2 regions of the Enterococcus spodopteracolus genome follow, and region 2 is predicted to be linked to the other one. Evidence: predicted binding sites of a transcription regulator. Region 2 holds the regulator's gene; the other holds the start of a gene.
The links. Region 2 encodes LexA, which represses DNA repair genes until DNA is damaged. Its sites were predicted from a motif close to CNAACANNTGTTNG; they were not measured.
Positions count from the first base shown of each region.

Region 1 (5,032 bases), on a different contig from region 2:
CTCCGTCTACACGAACACGAACATACCCTTCTTTTTGGACACGTTCAAATATTTTTTTGTGTTGTCCTTTTTTCTTTACAATGATTGGTGCTAAAATTTGGATCTTCGTCCGATCAGGAAGTTCTAATACTTTGTCCACCATTTGTTCGACGGATTGACTGGTGATCTCAATATGGTCATTTGGACAGATTGGATGACCGACCCGAGCAAATAATAGACGTAAATAATCGTTGATCTCTGTCACTGTTCCTACGGTAGAACGAGGGTTTTTACTGGTTGTTTTTTGATCGATCGAGATTGCTGGGCTAAGTCCATCAATACTATCAACATCCGGTTTATCCATTTGTCCCAAAAATTGACGGGCATACGCAGATAAACTTTCGACATATCGGCGTTGTCCCTCTGCGTATAATGTGTCAAAAGCAAGTGAACTTTTCCCTGAACCGGATAATCCGGTGACGACCACGAATTTATCACGTGGGATCGTCACATCAATATTCTTCAAATTGTGTGCTCTTGCGCCATGAATAATAATTTTATCGTTAGCCATGTTTACCCCCTACTCAGATGCTTTTAATTCAAGAATCATATCACGCACATTAGCTGCGGTCTCGAAATCCAATGCTTTCGCTGCATCTTTCATTTCTTTTTCTAGTTTCATCAATAGTGTTGCTTTCTCTTCTCTTGTCATCTCTTCATAAGAAACTTGTACCGTTTCTTTTGCATCATCTTCTGATTCTTTCGTAATCGAGATCAAGTCTCGGATTTCTTTGATGATCGTTTTCGGAACGATGCCATGTTCCTCATTGTATTGTTGCTGGATACTACGACGTCTTGACGTTTCGTCCATGGCCAAACGCATAGAATCAGTGACTCTGTCCGCATACATGATCACTTTACCTTCTGAGTTACGTGCCGCACGTCCGATGGTTTGGACTAATGAACGTTCACTTCGTAAGAACCCTTCTTTATCGGCATCTAAAATAGCAACTAACGATACTTCAGGGACATCTAATCCTTCACGTAGTAAGTTGATACCAACTAATACATCGAACTCACCTAAACGAAGGTCACGAATGATCTCTGTTCGTTCTAATGTTTTGATATCACTATGCAAGTATTTCACTTTGATCCCTAACTCTTTGAAGTAATCGGTCAAGTCTTCTGACATCTTTTTCGTCAACGTGGTCACGAATACCCGTTGATCTTTTTCGACCCGTTCATTGATTTCACCTACTAGATCATCGATTTGACCCATGATCGGTCGTACTTCGATGACTGGGTCTAATAATCCTGTAGGTCGAATGATTTGTTGGACCACTGTGTCTGTTTGTTCGTACTCATAAGGTCCAGGAGTTGCAGAAACATAAACGATCTGGTTGACATGTTTCTCAAATTCTTCTAGACGCAAGGGACGGTTATCTAGTGCTGATGGCAAGCGAAAACCATAATCGACGAGCATTTGTTTTCTCGCACGGTCTCCGTTATACATTCCACGAATCTGTGGCATCGTCACATGAGATTCATCAATGACCATCAGCGCATCCTCAGGGAAGAAATCTAATAACGTATACGGCGGTTCGCCTTCTTTACGACCATCCATGTGACGTGAATAGTTTTCGATCCCAGAAGTATAGCCCATCTCTAACATCATCTCGATGTCATAGTTCGTCCGTTGTTCTAAGCGTTGCGCCTCTAGTAATTTGTTCTCATTACGTAACACAGTCAAGCGTTGTTCCAGTTCTGCTTTGATATTTGCGACCGCATGTTCCATATGATCGTCATCGGTCACAAAGTGAGTGGCTGGGAAAATAGCGACGTGCTCTGTTTCGCCTAATACTTCACCTGTCAACGCATTCACTTCACGGATTCTTTCGACTTCATCGCCAAAAAATTCAACGCGTAATGCTCGCTCATCACGTGAAGCTGGAAAGATCTCCACGACATCACCACGCACTCGAAAACGACCGCGCTGAAAATCAATATCGTTTCGCTCAAATTGGATGCTGACTAGATCTCGAATCAATTGATTACGGTCTATCTCCGCACCTTGTCTGATCGACACGACTTGTTTTTGATATTCGAATGGTGAACCTAATCCGAAAATACAAGAAACCGAAGCAATCACAATCACGTCATTTCGTTCTAACAATGAACTCGTGGCGGAATGACGCAATTTATCGATTTCATCGTTGACACTTGAATCTTTTTCAATGTACGTATCACTTGAAGGTACATAGGCTTCTGGTTGATAATAATCATAGTAAGAAACAAAATATTCGACCGCATTATTCGGAAAGAACTCTTTGAATTCCCCATATAATTGGCCAGCTAGTGTCTTATTATGTGCAATGATCAAAGTTGGTTTATTTACTTTTTCGATCAAATTAGATATCGTATAGGTTTTCCCTGTTCCAGTCGCACCTAATAAAATCTGCGCTTTTTTACCCTCATTTACACCTTCGACCAACTGCTTGATTGCTTCTGGTTGATCGCCGGCTGGTTGGTATTTTGACACCAACTCAAAATGACGGGAGGTATCTCTTTCAATCATTGTTCGTCCTCCTTTTCGTTCATTCCTTCTCTCATTTCATCAAAAAAAGAAAAGGAAAGCAAAGGCATTCCTTGTTCTCCTATTATATCACGGCGAACATACTTTCGCCAATTGAAAGTTTCAGATCTTATAGGTCATCTCTTTCTTTTATCACATGTAACATTTTATTACACGGCATGTAATAAACCGCTACTTTTTTAAATTATTTTTTCTTGGAATCTTGTGTTAGGAATATCTTTTCGCCTATAATAGTTAAATATTGGAAATTATCGAAATTTATATAGGAGGTTATTTATGAAAAAAAGAAACATGTTACAGACATTCCTTTTCATAATGACAGGACTTGTTACATTCGCTCTGCACACGCCTGTGCAAGCTGATGAGACGCAATCGACTACAGCAACTAGCGAGACGATGCAAAAAATAAAACCTAAAAAAGACGTTTATGTGATTGCAAGTGATTCGGCCTTCGCTCCATTCGAGTATCAAAATGCGGATGGCGAATATGTGGGGATCGATGTCAGCTTAATGGAAGCTATCTCAGAAATGCATGGTTTCAATATCCGCATGGACTTCCGTGGTTTCTCTGCTGCGTTACAAGCATTGGAATCTGGACAAGCAGATGGAATGATCGCGGGGATGACGATTACAGATGAACGTAAAAAAACGTTTGATTTTTCAGACCCTTATTTCCAAAGTGGTATCCAAATCGCAGTCAAAAAAGGCAATACTTCGATCAAATCTTATGAAGACTTAGATGGAAAAACAGTCGGGGCGAAAGTCGGTACCGAAAGTGCAGATTTCTTGGTTGCTAACCAAGAAAAATACGGCTACGAAATCAAATATTTCGATGCTGCAGATCAGCTATATGATAGTTTGAGAGTCGGAGCAATTGACGCAATGATGGATGACTATCCAGTAATCGGTTATGCGATCAAAAATGGTCAGGAATTAGAAACGCCGATCGAACGAGAAACTGGCGGCTCTTATGGTTTCGCAGTGAAAAAAGGAGAAAATCCTGAATTATTACAAATGTTCAACGAAGGATTAAAAGAATTAAAACGAACAGGTCAATATGACGAGATCATCAATCAATACATCTCTACAGACGAAAGTGCAGCAGCACCAGCTGTTGATGAATCGACATTGACCGGCTTGATCCAAAACAATTACAAAGCGTTATTGAAAGGCTTATGGCAAACGATCCTATTAACCTTGATTTCATTTGCACTAGCTTTAGTTATCGGCGTGATCTTCGGTCTTTTCAGTGTTGCACCGATCCGCGCCTTACGAACAATTGCAAGCATCTATGTAGATATCATTCGCGGAATCCCGATGATGGTACTTGCTTTCTTCATCTTTTTCGGTCTACCAAATATCATCGGCTTTACGATTCCTGACTTTATTGCAGGGATCATCACATTGACCTTGAACGCGAGTGCCTATATTGCCGAAATCGTACGCGGCGGGATCAATGCTGTTCCTACAGGACAAATGGAAGCTTCACGAAGTTTAGGTCTGTCTTATAACCGTACGATGCAAAAAATCATTTTACCACAAGCATTTAAAATCATGATCCCATCGTTTGTCAACCAATTCGTGATTTCATTGAAAGATACGACGATCATTTCAGCGATTGGTGTGGTCGAGTTGCTACAAACAGGACGAATCATCGTTGCTCGGACCACTCAAAGTACGTATGTTTACTTGATCATCGCAGTAATGTACTTGATCTTGATCACTGCATTGACAAAATTTGCGAAAGTTTTAGAAAAGAAGGTGAAATAAGATGACAGAAAAAATCTTAGTCGAACATCTTGTAAAAAAATATGGAGATAACACTGTCTTGAACGACATCAACGTGTCGATCAATGAAGGCGATGTTGTTTGTGTGATCGGACCTTCTGGTTCAGGTAAAAGTACTTTTTTACGTTGTTTGAACCGTTTAGAAGATCCAACATCCGGTGATATCATCATTGATGGTGCTCATTTGATGGATAAAAACACAGATATCAACTTAGTAAGACAACATATTGGCATGGTATTCCAGCATTTCAATCTTTTCCCACATCTTTCTGTGTTGGAAAACATCGTTTTAGCACCGATGGATCTAAAGAAACTCTCTCGTGAGGAAGCAGAGAAAAAAGCAATCAAATTGTTAGAAACAGTTGGCTTAGAAGACAAAAAAGATATGTACCCAGATAACTTATCTGGTGGACAAAAACAACGGGTTGCTATCGCTCGTGCATTAGCTATGAATCCCGATATCATGCTCTTTGATGAACCTACTTCAGCCTTGGACCCAGAAATGGTCGGCGATGTATTAAATGTCATGAAAAAATTAGCGAAACAAGGAATGACTATGGTCATCGTGACACATGAAATGGGCTTTGCTAAAGAAGTCGCTAACCGTGTCATGTTTATTGATGGCGGCAACTTCCTTGAAGATGGCACACCACAACAAATCTTTGAAAATCC
Region 1 covers NZ_JARJHD010000002.1:198,840-203,871, reverse strand. The annotation lists gene uvrA (excinuclease ABC subunit UvrA) at 1-550, opposite strand, end outside; gene uvrB (excinuclease ABC subunit UvrB) at 560-2,554, opposite strand; gene P3R27_RS03900 (amino acid ABC transporter substrate-binding protein/permease) at 2,849-4,342, shown strand; gene P3R27_RS03895 (amino acid ABC transporter ATP-binding protein) at 4,344-5,032, shown strand, end outside.
Region 1: a site for LexA is predicted at 2,648-2,661, ahead of uvrB (excinuclease ABC subunit UvrB). Genes of this name have one in related genera too.

Region 2 (5,032 bases):
TGTAACCCCTCCTGTAATTTAGGTTTTTTTTACCTATATTTCTACTTCTAATTTTATAGTATCTCCTCTAAAAAAGCAACGACTTTTAGTTTTTTTTACTAAAACTTGCTATTTCGGTCGTGGAGGCCTTTTTTCTTCTGGATTTCTTTCAATTTATCTGGTGTGACATCATTTCCATCGGGATCAACCACTTTCATCCCTTCAATATGATGTCTCATGCCAGAACGAAAGGCTGTCAGATATGCTTCTCGTAATTCCTTTTGCTCTTTGACTTCAGCTGGTGTCAATCCTTCTGCTTTTTTCTTTTTAGCTAACTGATTGATACGTTCGATTTTTTCAGGCGATAACACAACTATTCCTCCTCGCTTTTGCTTCTCCTACATCTTATATAAAAAATGAAAAAAAAACAACTACATCAATAGTCTTTAATGCGAACATTTGTTTGAAATCAAGTGTTTTCTATGGTACTATTTAGTTATCAAGTGAAAGAAGGTGTACCTTGTGGCCCGACAAACTGAAACAAGACAAATCGAAGTCTTAAGATATATTCACGAACAAGTGACCCAAAAAGGCTATCCACCGACTGTCCGTGAGATCGGAGAAGCTGTTCAGCTTTCTTCAACATCGACAGTCCATGGTCATCTTGCCCGATTAGAGAAAAAAGGCTTTATTCAAAGAGACCCTACGAAACCACGTGCAATCGAATTGACGCAACAAGGATTATCAAAAATTGGGATTCGCCCAACGACGATCCCTGTTCTCGGCGTTGTTACTGCCGGAGAGCCGATACTAGCTGTCGAAGAAGCTTCTGACTTCTTTCCAGTCCCACCAAACCTTTCCTCAGAAGAAGGCAGTCTGTTCATGTTGACGATCCGAGGAGAAAGTATGATCAATGCTGGGATATTGGATGGCGATAATGTCATTGTCCGCAAACAAGAAACTGCACAAAATGGTGATATCGTGATTGCGATGACTGCAGAAGACGAAGCAACTTGCAAACGGTTCTATAAAGAAAGAGATCATTTCCGTTTGCAACCCGAGAATGATTTACTGGAACCGATCATTTTAGATGAGGTGTCGATCTTAGGTCGTGTCGTTGGTCTGTACCGTAGTCATATTTATTGATAAGAAAAGAAAATTCAGTTATTTATCTACGAGCTTGAGATCACGATCTCAAGCTCGTCTTTTCCTCTTTTTAGTAGATATCTTTGTTCTTTTTGAACTTCCCTCTTTACAAACCGAACAAAAGTTCGTATACTAACGGTACGAACTTTTGTTCGCATTCTATAAAGAGGTGAAAATCATGAAATCAATGAGACGTTTTGGTTTAGTATTGATCGTTTTGTTTTTAGGTATTATTATTGGTAATTTTGGTCTACGTACAGCATTGTTGGTTTTTGTTCCTTTGTTTACATTGTGGTTTATGTTGTGGGATGAAAAAAAATACCGTCAATCACAACGTCGTCAATCCCATGAAGACTCCTTCTATCACGAAACCTATTACAGCTCCAGGCACTCGTAAAAGTAAATAAGATCGCTTCTATGAAAATTCCGTCCAAGCAAACGATGATCGCTCGTTTGCTTTTTTTAACGACAAACTGACTACCTACTCCTTGCACTCAATTGTTCCATCAATAAATTGAGGCTACTCATCCAACGAAAATCCCCTTCCGCAAACGATTCATCCGTTTGTGGAAGGGGGGTTTCTGTTCAATATTTTATTTGATTAATACTCCATCAAGGTAATCATGTCGTAGCCTTCGATTTTGTCACGACCATGCAAGTCCATCAACTCGATCAAAAAGGCACAACCCACAACAACTCCGCCAAGTTCTTCGATCAATTCGATCGTTGCTTTGATTGTTCCACCTGTTGCTAATAAATCATCACAGATCAAGACTCTTTGTCCTGGTTGAATTGCATCTTTGTGCAGCGTCAAGGTATCTGTACCGTATTCAAGTCCGTAAGTGACTTCGATCGTTTCACGAGGTAATTTTCCTTTTTTACGAACAGGAGCAAAGCCCACGCCTAATTCGTAAGCCACTGGACAACCTACGATAAATCCACGTGCTTCTGGTCCAACGACCATATCGATACGTTTTTCTTTCGCATAATCAACGATTTGCTTCGTTGCTTCACGATAAGCGTCTCCATCAGCCATCAATGGCGAGATATCTCTAAATATAATTCCTTTTGACGGATAGTCAGGAATACTGGCAATATAATTTTTTAAATCCACTTATTGTTTCCTCCTAGGTTGTTAACCATTTTTTTATTGTGGGAATGTCACTTAATAGTAAGAATTCCTCTGACTTGATTTTTTTTAATCGCTCCTGATAGCGGTCACTTGCAGTCAATGGATGACTCGCCGGATCTGCGACTTTCTCCAAAACACCATTGTTTATTGTAACAAACTTCAACTCAAAAAACACCTGTATCATAAAAATTAATAATTTTTGTGGAATTTTTAAATAATTGGCCATTGCACCTAATTTATGTCGGATATCGATCCGTTCTTGCGCATGGATCAGTTTGAAGAGTCGAGCATATTGTTCTCTTGTTCCTACACCGTTCAAGTATGCTTCATCAACAGAAATACCTAAAAAGTAAACTCGGCTAAAGGAGCCAAATGATAAGATCTCTTTCAAGTCGGTCAAATCCGTTGGACAATCGATCACGACTAATGCGTTTGGTTCATTTTCCTGAATCCATGATTGAATCATTTCTTTATCTGTCCAACGAATGATGTGTTTTTGTATCGACTCATTTAGTTCTTTGATCGATGCTTCATCAAACGCTAAATAGAACGGACTTTCGATGTCATTTGCTAGTGTTCGGTAACGTTTCGCTCGCCAATCAAATACTTGCAATCCTTCTACTTCAAAGTCAGAAATCATCAGCTGCGGTTTTTTGCGCCCATTCCATTCATTGATCGATAATTGTCCTACAATATCAAGTGAATCGTCTACAAATTCGTTTTCTTGAGGGCCAAAACCAAACGCGACAGCATCTAATTGACTATCTTCATCTATTAAAGAGAGCTTCAAGTGCTGTTGGTTCGAGCCGATTCGTTTCACATTTTGGACAGCAACCTGTTTGAATAAAAAGTTAGGTACAGGATTATCTGTTCCGAATGGTGCCAGTAATTTCAATGTGGCGATTTGTTCGACCGTTACATCTTTTGGGGAGACGATTTCATCGATCGCCAACACAGGACCTTTGGACAAGTCGATTTGCTTTTCTTCTATATAAGCATTCATCCGGTCTTGTAACTGAGGGATATTTTCCGTTGGCATTGTTAATCCGACTGCTGCATGATGGCCGCCAAAAAATGTAAACAATTCACGCATCTCATTCAGCATATCGAAAAGATTCAACGCTTCGATACTTCGACCTGATCCTTTTGCAACAGACTGGTCTTTGATATCTAGAACGATTGTTGGTTTTCCTGTTTTGTTCATGATTTTTCCTGCGACGATCCCTAGTACACCTTCATGCCAACCAGGATGTGCTAATAAATGGATCTGGTTCTCTTCATTGATCATCGCCAATGCTTCTGAGGTGATTTGCTCAACGATCGCTTTACGTTCTTCATTGACCGTTTGTAGCTGCTCAGCTAACGTCTGAGCTTGACTTTCATCGAATGTGGCTAGTAATTCAACCGCTGGATTAGGGTCTCCCATCCGGCCGATGGCATTCAAGCGCGGCGCAATCGAAAAACCGATCATCGTTTCATCCGCTTCATTCGCACGTACACTACTTTTCGCAAACAGCGCCTGTAAGCCTACTCGCTCGGTATGACGAATTGCCTCTAAGCCTAACGCCACTAGCGTCCGATTCTCATCGGTCATAGAGACAAGGTCAGCGATTGTGCCAATTGCGACTAAATCTAAAAATTCTGCTGGTGGTTCTTCCAACAAAGCGGTCGCTACTTTAAATGCGACACCGACACCTGCTAATTCTCCAAAAGGATAATTGCCTCGTGGATGGCGGGGATGGATGATTGCATAAGCCGCCGGTAATTCACTAGGCAACTCATGATGATCTGTCACGATCACATCTACTCCCTGCTGTTGTGCATAAACAATTGCTTCATGCCCAGCTACACCATTATCGACAGTCACGATCAATTGGGTACCTGCGGCTATTTTTTCTTGATAAACGGTTAGATTAGGTCCATACCCATGTTCAAATCGATTAGGTAAAAAGACTTCCACTTGGGCACCTAGCAACTCTAACGTTTCTTTCATGACGGTCGCACTGGTGATACCATCTGCATCATAATCTCCATAAACTAAGATCTGCTCGCCGCTGATCACCGCTTCTTGGATTCGGCTGATTGCCTTGTCCATGTCAAACATCAAATAAGGATCATAGAGTTTTTGTTCTTTTGGATGTAAAAACTGATGGATACTTTCTTCCTCTCGGTATCCTCTTTGCCACAGTAATTGACCGATCAAAGGAGACAATTGCTGCTGTTTGATTATTTGGATAAAAGATTCAGAAGGTGTTGTTTCATTGACCTTCCAATCAAAATTCGCTCGTCTCACATGCTCACCCCTAACTTAGTCATTATAGCAAACGTCTTCTCTAAAAAAAAGAATTTCAGAAGAATAGATTTTGACATATCCAACTAAAAGAAACCAAAGTAGACATAACAGATTCGTTTGCCCACTTTGGTTGCCTGCTAGAAATTGGATAAAAAATCCTCTAATAATTCCTAAGATAGTGATTTCTATCACTTTCTTTTATTTGCTTTTTAGAAAATCAACAGTGATCTTTGATTAATCAAAGTAATTAACACTTTGCTTTGGTGTTTGAGAAGGTGATTCAGAAGGTGTTTGCATTTGTTCGATCTGTATTTGCTTTGCTTGTAATTCTGCTTGATAGGCCGCTTCAAGTTCCGCACGTTCATTTCGAAATTGTCTTTGTTGTTCTTCTGTCGCCTCTTCGATTTTCTTTTGGATATCTGCTTGGTTCTCTGCTAATTCTTTTGTTAATTGTTTTAATTGTTTTTTCTGTTGCCATAATG
Region 2 covers NZ_JARJHD010000005.1:127-5,158, forward strand. The annotation lists gene P3R27_RS07960 (DUF896 family protein) at 99-350, opposite strand; gene lexA (transcriptional repressor LexA) at 502-1,125, shown strand; gene P3R27_RS07970 (hypothetical protein) at 1,304-1,522, shown strand; gene P3R27_RS07975 (adenine phosphoribosyltransferase) at 1,727-2,239, opposite strand; gene recJ (single-stranded-DNA-specific exonuclease RecJ) at 2,253-4,550, opposite strand; gene P3R27_RS07985 (LapA family protein) at 4,785-5,032, opposite strand, start outside.